Regions from separate parts of the Kitasatospora sp. NPDC056273 genome, predicted to be linked through region 1. Evidence: riboswitches for the same ligand, from Rfam matches in the RefSeq annotation. Region 1 holds a riboswitch; the other holds the start of a gene.
What was found. Region 1 has a riboswitch for glycine ahead of gcvT (glycine cleavage system aminomethyltransferase GcvT). Riboswitches for the same ligand answer to the same signal wherever they lie in the genome.
Positions count from the first base shown of each region.

Region 2: another riboswitch for glycine. It lies ahead of gcvP (aminomethyl-transferring glycine dehydrogenase); the one in region 1 lies ahead of gcvT (glycine cleavage system aminomethyltransferase GcvT).

Region 1 is NZ_JBHJSJ010000093.1:6,665-15,532, forward strand. Features, by position in the region: gene ACFCY1_RS39840 (MDR family MFS transporter) at 1-981, shown strand, start outside; gene ACFCY1_RS39845 (L-serine ammonia-lyase) at 1,051-2,418, opposite strand; gene glyA (serine hydroxymethyltransferase) at 2,580-3,848, opposite strand; gene gcvH (glycine cleavage system protein GcvH) at 3,929-4,309, opposite strand; gene gcvT (glycine cleavage system aminomethyltransferase GcvT) at 4,409-5,530, opposite strand; glycine riboswitch at 5,760-5,861, opposite strand; gene ACFCY1_RS39865 (enhanced serine sensitivity protein SseB C-terminal domain-containing protein) at 6,071-6,874, shown strand; gene ACFCY1_RS39870 (enhanced serine sensitivity protein SseB C-terminal domain-containing protein) at 6,991-7,914, shown strand; gene ACFCY1_RS39875 (ABC transporter permease) at 8,361-8,868, shown strand, end outside.
Region 2 is NZ_JBHJSJ010000020.1:11,834-20,701, reverse strand. Features, by position in the region: gene ACFCY1_RS19545 (glutamate--cysteine ligase) at 1-518, opposite strand, end outside; gene ACFCY1_RS19540 (hypothetical protein) at 897-1,469, shown strand; gene ACFCY1_RS19535 (DUF5999 family protein) at 1,882-2,073, shown strand; gene gcvP (aminomethyl-transferring glycine dehydrogenase) at 2,192-5,092, opposite strand; glycine riboswitch at 5,330-5,433, opposite strand; gene ACFCY1_RS19525 (PRC and DUF2382 domain-containing protein) at 5,585-6,859, shown strand; gene ACFCY1_RS19520 (MFS transporter) at 7,076-8,572, shown strand; gene ACFCY1_RS19515 (DNA polymerase IV) at 8,714-8,868, opposite strand, start outside.

The sequences.
Region 1 (8,868 bases):
GGGGTCGCCCTGCTGACCACCGGCATCCTCGCGCTCACCCTGGTGAGCAGCTGGGGCGGCACCGCCTACTCCTGGACCTCCCCGGTGCTCCTCGGCACGGCGCTCGTCGCGGTGGTCGCGCTGGGCTGGTTCGCCCGGACCGAACTGCGCGCCCCCGGGCCGCTGATCCCGCCCGCGCTGTTCCGCGACCGCAACTTCACGGTGGCGCAGGTGCTCGGCTTCCTCACCGGCGCGGTGATGATCGCCCTGGTCGGCTACCTGCCGCTCTACCTGCAGCTGGCCCGGGGCGCCTCGCCCACCGCCGGCGGGCTGCTCCTGCTGCCGCTGATGCTCGGCATGATGGGCACCCAGCTGGTGACGGCGCGGCTGATGGGCCGGCCCGGCGGCGAGCGGCGCTACCCGCTGCTGGGCGGCGCGGTCACCCTGGCCGGCGGCGCGCTGCTGCTGCTCCTGCGCACCGACACCCCGATCGCCGTGGCCTCGGCCCTCACGGCCGTCGCCGGGATCGGCCTCGGCCTGGTGATGCAGAGCACCCTGCTGACCTCGATGGGGGCCGTCCGGCCGCAGGACATGGGCGCGGCGATGGGCGTGGTCACGCTGCTGCGGAGCATCGGCGGCTCGCTCGGCATGGCGGCGCTCGGCGCGGTCTACACGGCGCGGCTCACCGACTCCCTCACGGAGCGCCTCGGGTCCGCCGAGGCCGGCCGGCTCACCGGCGGCGGGCTGACCCCGGCCTCCCTCGACGGCCTCCCGGCCGAGGTTCGCGACGCCGTCGGGGCGGCGGTCACCGGCGGCCTGCACGGCACGGTCGTGGGCGGGGTGCTGCTGGCGGCCGCGGCGACGGCCCTCGCCTGCCTGGTCCGCCCGCAGCAGGGAGCGGCCAGGGAGATCAAGCCGCCGAAGCCCGAGCCCGAGCCGACGAAGCCAGACCCGGAGCCGGAGCCGGCCGACACCCCCGCGAAGGCGGCCACGGCCGGGTGATCCGGAGAACGCGCAGGCCCCCGGGCGGAACGGGGGACCGCCCGGGGGCCTGCGGAAAAGCCGGTCAGCTCAGCACTCGATGACGTTGACGGCGAGCCCGCCGCGCGAGGTCTCCTTGTACTTGATCTTCATGTCGGCCCCGGTCTCCTTCATCGTCTTGATCGCCTTGTCCAGCGAGACGTGGTGCCGGCCGTCGCCGCGCAGCGCCATCCGGGCCGCGGTGACGGCCTTGACGGAGGCCATGCCGTTGCGCTCGATGCAGGGGATCTGGACCAGGCCGCCGACCGGGTCGCAGGTGAGGCCGAGGTTGTGCTCGATGCCGATCTCGGCGGCGTTCTCGACCTGCTCGGGGGTGCCGCCGAGGACCTCGGCGAGGCCGCCCGCGGCCATCGAGCAGGCGGAGCCGACCTCGCCCTGGCAGCCGACCTCGGCGCCGGAGATGGAGGCGTTCTCCTTGAAGAGCATGCCGATGGCGCCGGCGGCGAGCAGGAAGCGGACGATGCCGTCGTCGTCGGCGCCCGGGATGAAGTTCAGGTAGTAGTGCAGGACGGCCGGGATGATCCCGGCGGCGCCGTTGGTCGGCGCGGTGACGACCCGGCGGCCGGAGGCGTTCTCCTCGTTCACGGCCATCGCGTAGAGGGTCACCCACTCCATCGCGTTGGCCGGCCCGATGCCCTCGGCGCGCAGCGCGCGGGCACCCGAGGCGGCCCGGCGGCGGACCTTCAGCCCGCCCGGCAGGATGCCCTCGCGGGACATGCCGGCCCGCACGCACTCCTGCATCACGGACCAGATCTCCAGCAGACCGGTCCGGATCTCCTCCTCGCTGCGCCAGGCCTTCTCGTTCTCCAGCATCAGGCCGGAGATCGACAGGCCGGTCTCCCGGCTGAGCCGCAGCAGCTCGTCGCCGGTGCGGAAGGGGTACTTCAGCACGGTGTCGTCGGGCTTGACCCGGTCCGCGCCGATCGCGTCCTCGTCCACCACGAAGCCGCCGCCGACCGAGTAGTAGGTCTTCTCCAGCAGGGTCGAGCCGTCCGCCGCGTACGCCCACAGGGTCATCCCGTTGGCGTGGTACGGCAGCGAGCGGCGGCGGTGCAGGACCAGCTGGGTGTCGGGGTCGAAGTCGATCGGGTGCTCGCCGAGCAGGTTGATCCGCTTCTCGGCGAGGATCCGCTCGACGTCCTTGTCGGCCTGGTCGACGTCGACGGTGCGGGGCGAGGCGTTCTCCAGACCGAGCAGGACGGCCTTCGGGGTGCCGTGGCCGTGGCCGGTGGCGCCGAGCGAGCCGTACAGCTCGGCCCGTACGCCCGTCACCCGGTCCAGCAGGTCCTCGGTGCGCAGTCGGCGGGCGAACATCCGGGCGGCGCGCATCGGGCCCACGGTGTGGGAGCTCGACGGGCCGATGCCGATGGAGAAGAGGTCGAAGACGCTGATGGCCACGGGGGACGTCCTTGTCTGGTCTCGTGGAAGGACTTGCGGGCAGGGAGGGGCCGACACGGGACGGGGCACCGCGCGCACTTCCAGTGTGCGCGGTGCCCCGGGGTGCCTGGTACGCCGGAGGGGTGAGGCCGGTCACCCCGCCCGAACGATCACCGGAGTGATCAGAGGTTCGGGTAGAGCGGGTACTTCGCGGCCAGGGCGGAGACCCGGGCCTTCAGCGCGTCGGCGACGGTCTCGTCGAAGGCGGGCTTGAGCGCCTCGGCGATGATGTCGGCGACCTCGCGGAAGTCCTCGGCCTGGAAGCCGCGGGTGGCCAGGGCCGGGGTGCCGATGCGCAGGCCCGAGGTGACCATCGGCGGGCGCGGGTCGTTCGGGATGGCGTTGCGGTTGACGGTGATGCCGACCTCGTGCAGCCGGTCCTCGGCCTGCTGGCCGTCGAGCTGGCTGTTGCGCAGGTCGACCAGGACCAGGTGGACGTCGGTGCCGCCGGAGAGCACGCTGGCGCCGGCCTCGGCCACGTCGGCCTGGAGCAGGCGCTCGGCGAGGATGCGGGCGCCGTCCAGGGTGCGCTGCTGGCGCTCCTTGAACTCCTCGGAGGCCGCGACCTTGAAGGCGACCGCCTTGCCGGCGATCACGTGCTCCAGCGGGCCGCCCTGCTGGCCGGGGAAGACCGCGGAGTTGATCTTCTTGGCGAACTCGGCCTTGGACAGGATGACGCCGCCGCGCGGGCCGCCCAGGGTCTTGTGGGTCGTGGTGGTGACCACGTCCGCGTAGGGCACCGGGTTCGGGTGCAGCCCGGCGGCCACCAGGCCGGCGAAGTGCGCCATGTCCACCATGAGCAGCGCGCCGACCTCGTCGGCGATCCGGCGGAACGCGGCGAAGTCGAGCTGGCGCGGGTAGGCGGACCAGCCGGCGATGATCAGCTTCGGCTGGTGCTCCTTGGCGAGGCGCTCGACCTCGGCCATGTCGACCTGGCCGGTCTTCTCGTCCACGTGGTACGCGGCCACGTTGTAGAGCTTGCCGGAGAAGTTGATCTTCATGCCGTGGGTCAGGTGACCGCCGTGGGCCAGGCTCAGGCCCAGGATGGTGTCGCCCGGCTGGATCAGCGCGAACATCGCGGCGGCGTTGGCCTGCGCGCCGGAGTGCGGCTGGACGTTGGCGTGCTCGGCCCCGAACAGGGCCTTGATGCGGTCGATCGCGATCTGCTCGACCACGTCGACGTGCTCGCAGCCACCGTAGTAGCGGCGGCCGGGGTAGCCCTCCGCGTACTTGTTGGTGAGCACCGAGCCCTGGGCCTCCATGACCGCCACCGGGGCGAAGTTCTCGGAGGCGATCATCTCCAGGGTGGTCTGCTGGCGGTGCAGCTCGGCGTCGACCGCGGCGGCGATCTCCGGGTCGAGGGCGTGCAGGGACTGGTTGAGAACAGTCATGGTGTGGTCTTCCCGGGAGGAGGAGGGAAAGGGGCCAGGGCGGGACGGACCGCGGTGCGGCGGCCCGTCCCGTCGGGGGCTCAGCCCTGGGGGTTGGTGAGCGCGTCGTACTCGTCGGCGCTGAGCAGCTCGTCGGTGGCCTCGACGCGCACCTTGAACAGCCAGCCGCCTTCGAAGGGGTCGCTGTTGACGAGGGCGTTGTTGTCCAGGACGTCCGGGTTGACCTCGGTGACCTCGCCGGTCACCGGGGAGAACAGGTCGCTGACCGACTTGGTGGACTCCAGCTCGCCACAGGTCTCGCCGGCGGTCACGGTCTCGCCGACCTCGGGCAGCTGCACGTAGACGATGTCACCGAGCGCGTCCGCGGCGTGCTTGGTGATACCGATCGTGGAGACACCGTCCACGGCGGCCGTCAGCCACTCGTGCTCCTTGGTGTACTGAAGGTGCTGGGGGTTGCTCATGGCGTCATTCTCCAGGATGGGAAGCGGGTACGACGAAGCGGGCCGCCGCGCGGACGGCTGCGACGTGCGCGTATGGGAAAACGGGGGGCGTGCGAGGGGTCAGCGGGCGCGCTTGTAGAACGGCAGCGCCACGACCCTGACGGGCTCGTGCTTGCCGCGCACGTCCACCGCGACGGTGGTGCCGGGGGCGGCGTGGGCGGCGTCGACGTAGGCCATCGCGATCGGCTGCCCCAGGGTCGGGGACGGCGCGCCGGAGGTGATCCGGCCGATCGGCTCGCCCTCGGTGGAGACCACGGTGTACTCGGCGCGCGGCACCCGCTTGCCGTCGGAGACCAGGCCGACCAGCACCTTCGGCGGGTTGGTCTCGGCCGCGGCGGCGGCCGCCTCCAGGGCCTTGCGGCCGACGAAGGCGCCCTCGTTGGTGGTCTTGTCGAAGCGGACGACCCGGCCCAGGCCGGCGTCGAACGGGGTCAGGTCGGTGGACAGCTCGTGCCCGTACAGCGGCATGCCGGCCTCCAGGCGCAGCGTGTCGCGGCAGGACAGGCCGCAGGGGACCAGGCCGCGGTCCGCGCCGGCGGCGGTCAGCGCCTGCCAGACCGGCTCGGCGTCGGCCGGGTGGCAGAAGATCTCGAAGCCGTCCTCGCCGGTGTAGCCGGTGCGGGCGAGCAGCACCTCGCGGTCGGCCACGAAGGCCGGGAGGATCGCGTAGTACTTCAGGCCGGGCAGGTCGGCGTCGGTGGTGTCGGCCAGGATGCCGGTGGCCTCCGGGCCCTGGACGGCGATCAGCGCGTAGGTGTCGCGGTCGTCGGTGACGACGGCGTCGAAGCCCTTGGCGCGGGCGATCAGCTCGTCGAGGACCAGCTGGGCGTTGGAGGCGTTGGCGACGACCAGGAAGGCGTCCTCGCGCAGGCGGTAGACGATCAGGTCGTCCAGGATGCCGCCGTCCTCGGCGCAGATCATGGTGTAGCGGGCGCGCAGCTCGCCCAGCGCGGAGACGAAGCCGACCAGGGCGTGGTCCAGCATCTCGCCGGCCTGCGGGCCGGTGACGGTGATCTCGCCCATGTGCGAGAGGTCGAACAGGCCGGCCTTGGTGCGGACGGCGAGGTGCTCCTCGCGCTCGCTGCCGTAGCGCAGCGGCATGTCCCAGCCGGCGAAGTCGGTCATGGTCGCGCCGAGGGCGCGGTGCAGCGCGTCGAGCGCGGTCAGGCGGAGGGACGACATGGCCAGGAACTCCTCGGTCGGGGCACTCAGGGGTGCACGCACCGGACCGGACCCGCTGGGGGCCGACCCTGCGCGCGGGCATGCGGCGGCGTGGGTCTCCCCATCTGTCGTCGAACCTGAGAGCTTCACCGCCCCGCCGCCCGCAGCCGTTTCCAGCTTGGGGGACAGCATGACGGCTTGCACCGTGGGTGGGCGCACGACAGGGCCGGGCGCCGCTTTCCAGATGTGCCTAACCCGTGCGGTAGGGGTGCCTGAGAGATTCCGGGGAGGACTTGCTCCTTCGGCGCCGGCTGTGCCTGAACGGCACTCCGGGCTCTCCCGCGCGGGTTCGAGCGGCCGGTATGGAGTTGTGGGGGCCCGCGGCGCATGCCGTCGGACGGGCACATCATGGCACGTCCCGGACGACGAGGGGAGGGGGGACCCGGTCACACCGCGCGGGACCCGAACACGAGTCCTGACCGCACCCCCCGCACGCCTCTAGACTGCTGCGCGTCGGTGCGGCAGTGGGCGGCCGACGGCAGAGGGCGGAATCGGCGGCGCATGGGGTACCCGGTGGAGCAGCAGCAGGGGTGGGGCGGACCGGAGGAGGCGCCGGCGGGCGGCTCCTGGCCGGCCAACGAACTGGAGCAGGTGCTGACCGCGGCCCTGGGCGACCCGGGCGCGACCCCACGGGTGTTCGAGGTGCTGGCGCGCAGCCAGGTGTGGGTGCCGCTGCCGGCCGGGGCCGACCCGCAGGGCCAGGCGCTCGACCTGCCGACCATCGAGCTGGGCGGCGACCCGTACGTGCCGGTGTTCTCCTCGCAGGAGGTGTTCCTCCAGCAGGCGCCGGGGATGGCCTTCGCGATCGCGCCGGTGTGGGAGTTCGCCCGCGGGCTGCCGCTGGGCCTCGGCATCGCGGTGAACCCGGACGCGCCGGTGGGCCTCCCGGTGCCGCCGCAGGGGGTCGCCGAGCTGCGCCGCGGCCCGCGCGAGGACCGCTGGGAGCAGGCCGAGGGCGCCGCGGAGCCGACCGGCGGCCGGGTGGCGCTGCGCGAGCCGGTGCCGGGCGAGGACCCGGAGCACTTCCTGGCCGCCTGCCGGAGCGAACTGTCGGCGCTGCCCGGTGTGTTGACCGCCCGCAGGGCGCTGGCCAGCATCGAGGGCGAACCGACCGTGATGTTCGTGGGCGTCCAGTTGGACCCGGCGGCCCCGGCCGACCCGGCCGCGGTGAACGAGGCACTCGGGCGAGCGCTGGGAACCGCGCCGCTGCCCGGGGGCGTCCACCTCGTACTGCTCGACCTCGCCGACGACCCGGTGGTCGAGTGGCTGCTCACCCGGGTACTGCCTTTCCACACGCGGGCGTGAGCGGGTCCGGATCAGAGGCACGTCGCCGTGGCGGTGGCCGGTGCCGCGCCATAGGGTGCGTGCAGACGGCCGACGGGTCGGCGGGTTGAGGGAAAGAGGCGCGGCGAGGTGGGCGCATGAGTGCGGGAACGGGAGCGGGCGGTGTGCCGGGGCCCTGGGGCCAGGCACCGGCCGGGCGCCCGGGAGCTGATCCCGGCGCGTTGGAGCGCGCCCTGCGCGACGTCGCGCCGGAGCGCTACGACGCGTACGAGCGGCTGCTGCACGCGCTGGCGGACGGCCGGGTCTGGATGCTGCTGTGGCACGGCACGCCGGGCAGCCCGGACGCGCAGTACGGGAACATGGAGATCAGCGGCCACGGCTACGCGCCGGCCGTCACCTCGCCCGAGCAGCTGACCGCCTCCGGCTGGGCGCGGGCCCACGAGGTCGTCTCCGGCCGGGAGATCGCGGCCTCGCTGTACCGCACCCGCTGGGGCCTGTGGCTCAACCCGCACGCCCCCGGCGGCGGCGTCGGCGTGCCCTGGGCGGACCTCCGGCGGGTCGCCGCGGGCCTGGACCGGCTGCCGGCCGGGCCGTTGAAGCTCAGCGAGCCGCAGTTGAACGCCCAGCCGTTCTTCGCGCTGCTGGAGCGGCAGGCCGCCGAGGTGCGCGCGGTCCGGGCACTGCGCCGGGCCTGGGTGCAGCCCGCGGTGGGGGAGCCGTACCTGGCCATCGGCCTTGACCTCTACGAGAGTTCGCCGCCGGCGGTGGAGGCGGTGCGGGCGCTGATGCAGCGCGCGATCGCGGTGGCCCCGGAGGGGCTCGCGGTGTCCACGGTGGCGATGTCGGACGAGTACGACCCGGTGGCGCTGTGGATGCGCGCCAACGCGCGGCCGTTCTTCGACCGGGAGGCGGGCCGCCCGCCGACCGGCCCGTACCCGCCGGTGCCCCCGCCGCCGTACCCCGGGCAGTCGATGCCGGGCTACGCGTACGGCACCCAGCCGCCGGCGCAGGGCTGGCAGCAGCAGCCGCAGCGGCCGTGGCCCGGCTACCCCGGGCGCTGAATCCCAAAACCCATTCTCCGAAGCCGACTTGATTGTCCGTCAAGTCGGCTTCGATGCTTTCCGGACGAATTTCCGGATGTGCGGCCCGGTCATCTTGACATGGCAGTTACAGCCATGTGAAGAGGTATATGCCGAAGATCGGGGAGGTGCATGCACGCAGATCACAGTTGGGCATCTGTCGGTTGTCAGGGCTGGCGCAAGCCAGTTCGGATGGCAGAGAGTTCTGCGCAACGCACCGCGCGTGCTGGAACCCCACAAAGGTGAGCGCGCACGCCGACAAGCCCGTCCACGCGACGCCCATCCCGCGTGGTGGCAGTGCCTGTGCACGACGCACTGCCGTCAACACCCGCTCCTCCTAAGCACCTCCGCACGTCCGCAGCCGCACCGCCGAAGACGGCGACCGGCACCCGTGGGCCGGCCACCGTCGGCGAGGGGACCAACTGACCATGACATCCGTGACCACCGCCGGGAACGAGCCGGAGGCAGCAGCCGCCGCCGGACCGGCCAAGAAGATCGAGGGCCGCTCCCTCGGCCAGATCGCCTGGACCCGCTTCAAGCGGGACAAGGCCGCCGTCGCCGGCGGCGTCGTGGTGATCCTGCTGATCATGCTCGCCGTGCTGGCCAAGCCGATCGAGTCGATGTTCGGGCTCGACCCGGACGCCCTCCACCAGGACCTGCTGGACGCCGACCTCGGCGGTCTGCCGTTCGGCGACTGGGGCGGCATGAGCCTCGAACACCCGCTCGGCATCGACCCGCTGCAGGGCCGTGACCTGCTCACCCGCGTCATCGAGGGCTCCTGGGTCTCCCTGCTGGTCGCCTTCGGCGCGACCCTGCTGTCCAACACCATCGGCACCGTGCTCGGCATCATGGCCGGCTACTACGGCGGCTGGGTGGACACCGTGATCAGCCGGGTGATGGACGTCTTCCTGGCCTTCCCGCTGCTGCTCTTCGCCA
Region 2 (8,868 bases), on a different contig from region 1:
TGCTCGACGCCCTCGATGTCCAGCGCGATGTCCTCCCCGCGGGCGGCCAGGATCTGGTCGCTGAGCAGGCTGTACCGCTGGTTGTGGCTCATCGCGTCCAGCCCGGTGTGGGCGTGCTCCAGGGTCGGCAGGATGCCCACCATGACGATCCGGGCGCCCGCCTCGGCCGCCTGCCGGTCGGCGTAGCGCAGCCCGGTGTCGATCTCCTCGCGCAGTTCCTCGAACACGTGCCCGCAGAGCCGGTGCGGCGTGATGTTGACCTCGATGTTGAAGCGGCCCAGTTCGGTCTGGAAGTCGCTGGAGCCGATCGCGCTCAGCACCTGCGCGTTGTTCATGGCCGGCAGGCCCTGCTCGTCGGCCAGGTTGAGCTCGATCTCCAGGCCCATCACCGCCCGCGGCCGGTCGAAGCGGTCCTCCCGGATCATCCGTCCGAGCACGTCCAGACACGTGTGGAGCTTGCGCCGGTAGAGCTGCCGGTCCGCCAGTTCCGCCCGAGTCGCCACGACCTTCTCGCCCACGGTCCCCTCCTCCAGAGCCACCCCGTCGAGCACCCGGTCGACCGACCGTGCAAGCATGATGCCCACCGCGAAGATCGATACCCGAACGTGCGTACTGGCTTGCAATGCAAGGCATCTGACGGAAAATCAGACGAACTGTGGACTTGCCCGACACCACAGCCTGTGATAAACAGATCACCCTGCGCACCTGTTCGAATTCGCACAGCGCTCCGGCCGGTCCGCCTCGCCCCGAAAGCCCTCGTCGAGGCGGCGACCGCGCCGGCACCGCGATCCTGCACAACCGGACACGGCCCGGCCCCGTCACCGACGACGCGTCGCCCCGCCACGCCGGTATGCCGCACTCGCACGCCGATCTCGCTTGGAGAGGCGGACCCCGCCATGACTCTGCAAACCCCCCAGCCCCCGCCGAGCGCCCTGCGCGCCGTCCTGGGCGCGCTCGACTCGGAGACCGCGCTGCGCCAGCCCGCCGCCGCAGCACTGCGCCATCCGACCGGCCCACTGCTCCCCGCCCACCCGCTCGCGGTGCACGTCCTGAACGGCCCGCGCCCGGAGCTGCCGGCCGCCCGCCGCACCGGCTGGCGCTTCCTGATCAAGGACGGCGCCGAGGTGGCCGCCGCCGCCGAGGTGGTGCAGAGCGCCGAGGGCCACAGCTTCTCCCACTTCACCGCCGGCCCCTACCTCGACTCGACGGTCCGGGCGCTGCGCGAGGCCTGGCAGCTCGCCCAGGGCTCCCGGACCCGCCGGCAGCCCCGACTGCTGACCTTCCCCGGCCAGTACGCCACGGCGCTCTGGCTGCACAACCCCGACGCCGACCCGGACGGCGACCTGCTGATCCCCCTGGCCCCGGCCCCGCTCGGCGTCGCCGCGCACCGCGCCCGGCCGGCCGCCGAACTGCTGCCGCTGCTCGCCCGCGCCCCGCTCGCCGGGCCGCTGCTGCTCGGCACCTCCTGACCCGCCGACGCCCCACGGGCCGCCGGGCCCACCCGCCCGGCGGCCCTCGACCGCGCCCGCGCGCCCGCTCCCAAACCCTCACCCGAACGGTGACCACCCGTCCGGGCCATTCGGCATGGCCCCAACGGGCCATGTCCCGACTGACCCACCGGTGCGCCTTTTCCCGTCGGCCCCACCTGAACGGGTGATCTCTACCCGGGAGTTGTGGCGCATGTCACGAAATCCCTGCGCGCGGCTCCCGGGATGCCGACACTGGGAACCAGCGTGGAAGGACCCCCTGTCCTACCCACTTGGGCGCCGGCCCACACTTGGCCGGCGCGCGGACAGGATCCGACCACCGCGGCGGCCCCGGACGGCACCACCTCCGGCGACCGCACCACGGGGAGGATCGCAGAGCGAAGCGAGGGTACGCATGTGCCAGCACCGTCCTGAGTGCCCGACGGCCGAGTCCGAGGACCGCGAGGCGGCCGTATCGGTGGCCCGTCACCCGGAGCAGGGCTGGAGCCTGCTCTGCAACGGCGTCGTCCTGTTCGAGGACACCGGCGAACTGCTGCCCGACGGCCGGGTGATCGCCCCGCGCCGCCCCGTCGCCCACGCGGCCTGACCACCCGGTCCGACCGTACGGCGGGGGCAGCCGCCGACCAGCGCAGACGGGCAGGGCCCCGGCGGAGAACTCCGCCGGGGCCCTGCCGTCCGACCCGGACCACCTGGGCCCGGTCGGGTCAGACGCCGTACTCGTCCAGCGGCGGGCAGGAGCAGACCAGGTTGCGGTCGCCGTACGCGCCGTCGATCCGGCTCACCGGCGGCCAGTACTTGTCCGCCGGGTTCACGCCCGCCGGGAAGACCGCCTCCTGCCGCGAGTAGCCGTGCGCCCAGTCGCCGGCCAGCGTGGCGGCGGTGTGCGGGGCGTTGCGCAGCGGGTTGTCGTCGGCCGCCCACTCGCCCGAGCCGACCTTGTCGACCTCGGCCCGGATGGTGATCATCGCGTCGCAGAAGCGGTCGATCTCGTGCAGGTCCTCGGACTCGGTCGGCTCGATCATCAGCGTGCCGGCCACCGGGAAGGACATCGTCGGCGCGTGGAAGCCGTAGTCGATCAGGCGCTTGGCGATGTCGTCCACCGTCACGCCCGTCTCCTTGGTCAGCGGGCGCAGGTCGATGATGCACTCGTGCGCGACCAGCCCGCCCGGACCGGTGTAGAGCACCGGGAAGTGCGGCGCCAGGCGCTTGGCGATGTAGTTGGCGTTCAGCACCGCGACCTGGGTCGCGTGCTTGAGGCCCTCGCCGCCCATCAGCCGGACGTACGCCCAGGAGATCGGCAGGATGGCCGCCGAGCCCCACGGCGCGGCCGAGATCGGGCCCACGCCGGTGGCCGGGCCGGCCTCCGGCTGCAGCGGGTGGTTCGGCAGGTACGGCGCCAGGTGGGCGCGCACCGCGACCGGGCCGACGCCCGGGCCGCCACCGCCGTGCGGGATGCAGAAGGTCTTGTGCAGGTTCAGGTGCGAGACGTCCGCGCCGAACTTGCCCGGCTTGGCCAAGCCGACCAGGGCGTTCAGGTTGGCGCCGTCCACGTACACCTGGCCGCCGGCCTCGTGCACCAGGGCGCAGATGTCGGTGATCTGGGTCTCGTACACGCCGTGGGTGGACGGGTAGGTGACCATCAGCACGGCGAGGTTGTCGCGGTGCTGCTCGATCTTCGCCTTCAGGTCCTCGACGTCCACGTCGCCGTCGACCAGGGTCTTCACCACGACCACGCGCATGCCGGCCATCACCGCGGAGGCCGCGTTGGTGCCGTGCGCCGAGGACGGGATCAGGCAGACGTCGCGCTGGGTGTCGCCGTTGGCGTGGTGGTAGGCGCGCACGGCCAGCAGACCGGCCAGCTCGCCCTGCGAGCCCGCGTTCGGCTGGATCGACACGGCGTCGTAGCCGGTCACCTCGACCAGCTGCTGCTCCAGCTGGCGGATCAGGGTCAGGAAGCCCTGGGCCTGGTCGATCGGCGCGAAGGGGTGCAGCTGGCCGAACTCCGGCCAGGTCACCGCCTCCATCTCGGTGGTCGCGTTGAGCTTCATGGTGCAGGAGCCCAGCGGGATCATGCCGCGGTCCAGCGCGTAGTCCCGGTCCGACAGGCGGCGCAGGTAGCGCAGCATGGCGGTCTCCGAGCGGTGGCTGTGGAAGACCGGGTGGGTCAGGTACTCGTCCTCGCGCAGCAGCGCGGCGGGCAGCGCGTCGGCGGCCTCGGCGACCTCGACGGCGGGGACGCCGAACGCGGCCCAGACGCCGGCCAGGTGCTCGCGGGTGGTGGTCTCGTCGGTGGAGACGGAGATCCGGTCCGCGCCGTCCTGGTGGACGTTGATGCCGTTGGCGCGGGCGGCGGCGGCGATCTCCGCGGCGCGGCCCGGGACGACGGCGGTGACGGTGTCGAAGAACTCGCCGTGCAGCAGCTCGACGCCGCCGGCCCGCAGGCCCTCGGCGAGGGCGGCGGCGTAGCGGTGGGTGCGGCGGGCGATGTCGGCCAGGCCGTCGGGGCCGTGGTAGACGGCGTACATCGAGGCCATCACGGCGAGCAGCACCTGGGCGGTGCAGATGTTGCTGGTGGCCTTCTCGCGGCGGATGTGCTGCTCGCGGGTCTGCAGCGCCAGGCGGTAGGCGCGGTTGCCGTCGACGTCGACGGAGACGCCGACCAGGCGGCCGGGCAGCGAGCGGGCGAACTCGGCGCGCACCGACAGGTAGCCGGCGTGCGGGCCGCCGAAGCCCATCGGCACGCCGAAGCGCTGCGAGGTGCCGCAGGCGATGTCGGCGCCCAGCGAGCCCGGGGACTTGAGCAGGGTCAGCGCGAGCAGGTCGGCGGCGACGGCGACGATCGCGCCCAGGCCGTGCGCCTGCTCGATCACCGCGGTGAGGTCGCGGACCACACCGGTGGCGCCCGGGTACTGGAGCAGCACGCCGAAGACGCCGCGCTCGACGATCTCGGCCGGGATGCCCTCGGACAGGTCGGCGACGACGACCTCGACACCGGTCGGCACGGCACGGGTGTTGATCACCGCGACGGTCTGCGGCAGCGTCTCGGCGTCGACCAGGAAGACGCCGCCCTTGACCTTGGTGACGCGGCGGGCCAGCGCCATCGCCTCGGCGGCCGCGGTGCCCTCGTCCAGCAGCGAGGAGCCGGAGGTCGGCAGGCCGGTCAGGTCGGAGACCAGGGTCTGGAAGTTGAGCAGCGCCTCCAGGCGGCCCTGCGAGATCTCCGGCTGGTACGGGGTGTAGGCGGTGTACCAGGCCGGGTTCTCCATGACGTTGCGCAGGATCACCGGCGGGGTGAAGGTGCCGTAGTAGCCCAGGCCGATCATCGGCTGGAGCACCTGGTTGCGGCCGGCCAGCTCGCGCAGCTCGGCGAGGACCTGGGCCTCGGTCCGGCCCGCGGGCAGGTCCAGGGCGGTGATGGAGCGGATCGCCTCGGGCACCGCGGTGGCGGCGAGCTCGTCCAGCGAGCCGTAGCCGACGGACGCCAGCATCTTCTCCTGCGCGGCGGCGTCGGGGCCAATGTGGCGGTTCTCGAAGGGGCTGGCCAGCTCAAGCTCGGTGAGGGTCGAGGCGCCGGTGGGGCGTCCCGCGTTCGGCTGGGCGTTCATGGTGGTCGAGGCCTCCTGGTCACGGACCGGCGGGGGTACGCACGCCGGCCGGCCTCGCCGCTGCGGACAGCGGACGAACCTGGGCGGGCGGACCCGACAGGCCTCCCCCTCTGTCATCGGGACCTGAGAGCTTCACCCGCACGGGGCGCTGTGGGCGCTCCGTCGGCTTGCACCGTCGGTGAGGGTGGTGATCGCCGGCTTCCGCGCCGACGCTCCTGCCCTGCTTTCCAGAGTGACCTACCCCACACGGTACGGATGCCTGAGAGATTCCGGGGAGGAGTTGCTCCTTCGGCGCTCCGACCAGCGGCTTTCGCAGTCGGAGACTCTCCCGAGCGGGCTCTGCGGTCGTCGCCCAGGGTACCAGCGGGAGGCCCCCCGATCACGGGTGCGTCAGGTCGTTCGGGGTCTACGCGCGTCCCCCGGACGGTCCAGCGCGCAGCCCGTCCGGCGCACCCCGCTCGCGTCCGTCCGATTCATGGCTTTTGGTGTGAAGTGGCGGACGGAACGGGTGCTCCGGCCGCCTTCCTGCGGGAGTTCCGCAAGCTCAGCGCACGGGAGGAAAGAGTGCAGACCGACATCGACCCCCGGGACCTCATCGGTCACAAGGCCGTCGACCGCAACGGAGACAAGATCGGCACGGTCGACGAGGTCTACCTGGACGACGCCACCGGCCGGCCCGAGTGGGCCGCGGTCCGGACCGGCATCTTCGGTCGGGACGCCTTCGTCCCGCTGACCACGAGCGAGTTCGCCGGCGACGAGCTCCGGGTGCCGTACGACAAGTCGCTGGTGAAGGAGTCGCCGGACTTCGGCGTCGGCCAGCACCTGTCCCCCGCCCAGGAGCTCCAGCTGTACCGCTACTACGGGCTCGACACCCCGATGGACGGCCGCCCGAGCCACGAGAACGGGAGCCGGCCCAAGCAGGCCGACCTCGACTTCGGCACCACGGCGGCGGCCGCCGCCGCCACGACGACCGCGGCGGCCCCGGCGAAGTCGCTCACCTTCCACACCCCCGAGCGCTCCCCCGATCCCGTTCCCGAGCCCGCCCCGGCCAGAGCCCCCGTCGCCACCGCCCCGCCCACCGCCGCCGTCACCGCCGCGGTCGCCGACAGCACCGGAACCGCCCCGGAGGCCGACATGCGGATGCTCAGCACCCCCGAGGCCACCACCGCCACCCCGGCGGCCGCGCCCGTCGCACCCACCGTGGAGCCGAGGCCGCAGTCGCAGCCCGCCCCCGCGCCCGCGCCTACGCCCGCCCCGGCGGCGACCGTCAGCGCCGCGCACGCCGACGGCGCCCCGTCCGCCCCCAGCGGCCCGGTCGAGATCACCTGCCGCGAGGAGCGGCTGGAGGTCACCACCGAGTGGCACACCCTCGGCACCGCGAAGCTGCGCAAGTACGTGACGACCGAACAGGTCGAGCGCCGCATCCCCGTGGTCCACGAGCGCGTCCGGGTCGAGCGGATGCCGGTCAGCGACGCCGAGCGCGCCACGCTCAGCGAGAAGGACATCGCCGAGGCCGTCGAGGAGGTCACCCTCCGCGAGGAGCGCGCGGTGGTCCGCAAGTACCTCGCGCCCGTCGAGCGGGTCCGCCTGGTCGTCGAGCGCTACACGACGGAGGAGGTGGTCCGGGAGGAGCTCCGCCGCGAGCACGTCGAGGTCCACGACACCACCGCCACCCAGAACACCTCCCCGGCCGGCTCGACGCCACCCCCCGCCTCACCCCCCGCCACCGACTCACCCCGCCCGGCCGCACTGCGCCCGCTCGTCTGAAACCACCCGCGAAGAGGGGCCCCGGACACCGTCCGGGGCCCCTCTCGCACACCCACCGCAGGCACCCTCCCCACACCTGCCACCCCCCACCACGGCCCTTGTCACGTACCCGACCGTTCACCTTTGCCAAAACTTAACCACTCGATATTTGACACTCTGAAGTATCTCCCTGCATGGTTACTTCAGTTCATTCACTATGTACGGGAGGAAGCAACCGTGAGTGAGGCACCACAGCCCACCACCGCGGCCGAGAAGCAGAGCAGCGCCCGGGTCCTGCCGGCCCTCATCCTGGCGATGCTGTCGTTCAGCGTGGTGCAGACCGCGGTCGTCCCGATCCTGCCCTCGCTGGCCAAGGAACTGCACGTCTCCGCGTCCAGCGTCACCTGGCTGATGACCGCCAACCTGCTCTCCGCAGCCGTGCTGACTCCCCTCCTGGGCCGCTTCGGCGACCTCCGGGGCCGCAAGCCGATGCTGCTGATCTCGCTGGCCGGCCTGGTCGCCGGTTCGGCGCTGGCGGTCAGCACCCACTCCTTCACCTGGCTGGTCGTCGCCCGTGTCCTCCAGGGCGCCGGCGGTGGCGTCCTGCCGCTGGCGATCAGCATCGTCCGTGACGAGCTGCCCAAGCAGAAGGTGACCGGCGGCGTCGCCGCCATCAGCGCCTCGATGGGCGTCGGCTCCGGCCTCGGCCTGGTCGCGACCGGTCTCCTGCTGGAGCACTGGAACTACAAGTCGATCTTCTGGATGGGCCTGGTCTTCGGCCTGATCGCGATCGCCCTGGTCGCCTTCCGCGTCCCGACCGACCCGGTGACCGACAAGGAGGGCGGCGCCGACCCGCTGGGTGCCCTCACCCTGGCCGGCTGGCTCTCCGCGCTGCTGGTCGCGGTCAGCCAGGGCAACCACTGGGGCTGGACCTCCAACAAGACGCTCGGCCTGTTCGCCGTCGCCGCCGTGGTCGCCCTGATCTGGGGGATCATCGAGACCAAGGTCGCGCACCCGCTGGTGGACATGAAGATGATGGCCCGTCCGGCCGTCGCCTTCACCAACGTGGCCGGCCTGCTCATCGGCTTCGGCATGTACGGCTCCTTCATGGTCATCAGCAACTTCGCCCAGACCCCGGAGAAGCTGACCCACTACGGCTTCACCGCCAGCGTGCTGCACGCCGGCCTCCTGCTGCTGCCGTCCGCGATCGGCTCGATGGTCGCCGCCCCGGTCGGCGCCCTGCTGATCGCCCGTCGCGGCCCGCGCCTGCCGCTGGTCCTCGGTGGCGTCCTCGGCGCCATCGCGATGGCCTACCTGGCCGTGCGCCACGGGCACGAGGGCGACATCTACACCGCCTCGGCGATCTTCGGTCTCGGCGTCGGCCTCGCCTTCGCCGCGATGCCGGCCTACATCAACGGTGCCGTCCCGGTCGAGCAGAGCGGTATCGCCAACGGCATGAACTCCGTGCTGCGCACGGTCGGTGGCGCGATCGGCACCGCCGTCATGGCCGCCATCCTGACCGGCGACACCATGAAGCTGCCGCCGCAGATCCCGCTGTCGCTGCCCACCCTGGACGCCTACAAGCACGCGTTCTGGACCGCAGCCGTGGTCTGCGTCGTCGCCGGCGTCGTCCCGTTCCTGATCCGCGGCACCAAGTCGGCCGCCACCGCGACGGTCGTCGGCGGCTCGGCCCAGCAGGACTCCAGCCCCGAGCTGGTCAAGACCGACGCCTGACGAGGCGTCCGGCCCCCGCGCTCAGGGACAGGGCGCGGGGCCCGGTCCCCGTACATCGTGAGGGCATCACGAACGCACGGGGTCCGGCACGGTGATCGGCCCCACCCGGTACTCCCCCACCGGGTGGGGCCGCTTCGCGTTTCAGGCTCCTTCCCCCGGCCCGCCGTTCCCCTCCGACACACCGTCCGGCCCCTTGTCCGGTGCCTCGTCCGCACCCGCGTCCCGGCGCAGCGGCAGCGGCCGGGACGGTTCGAGCGCCGGGTCGTCCACCGCGAAGGTCCGTACCCGCCCCGGCC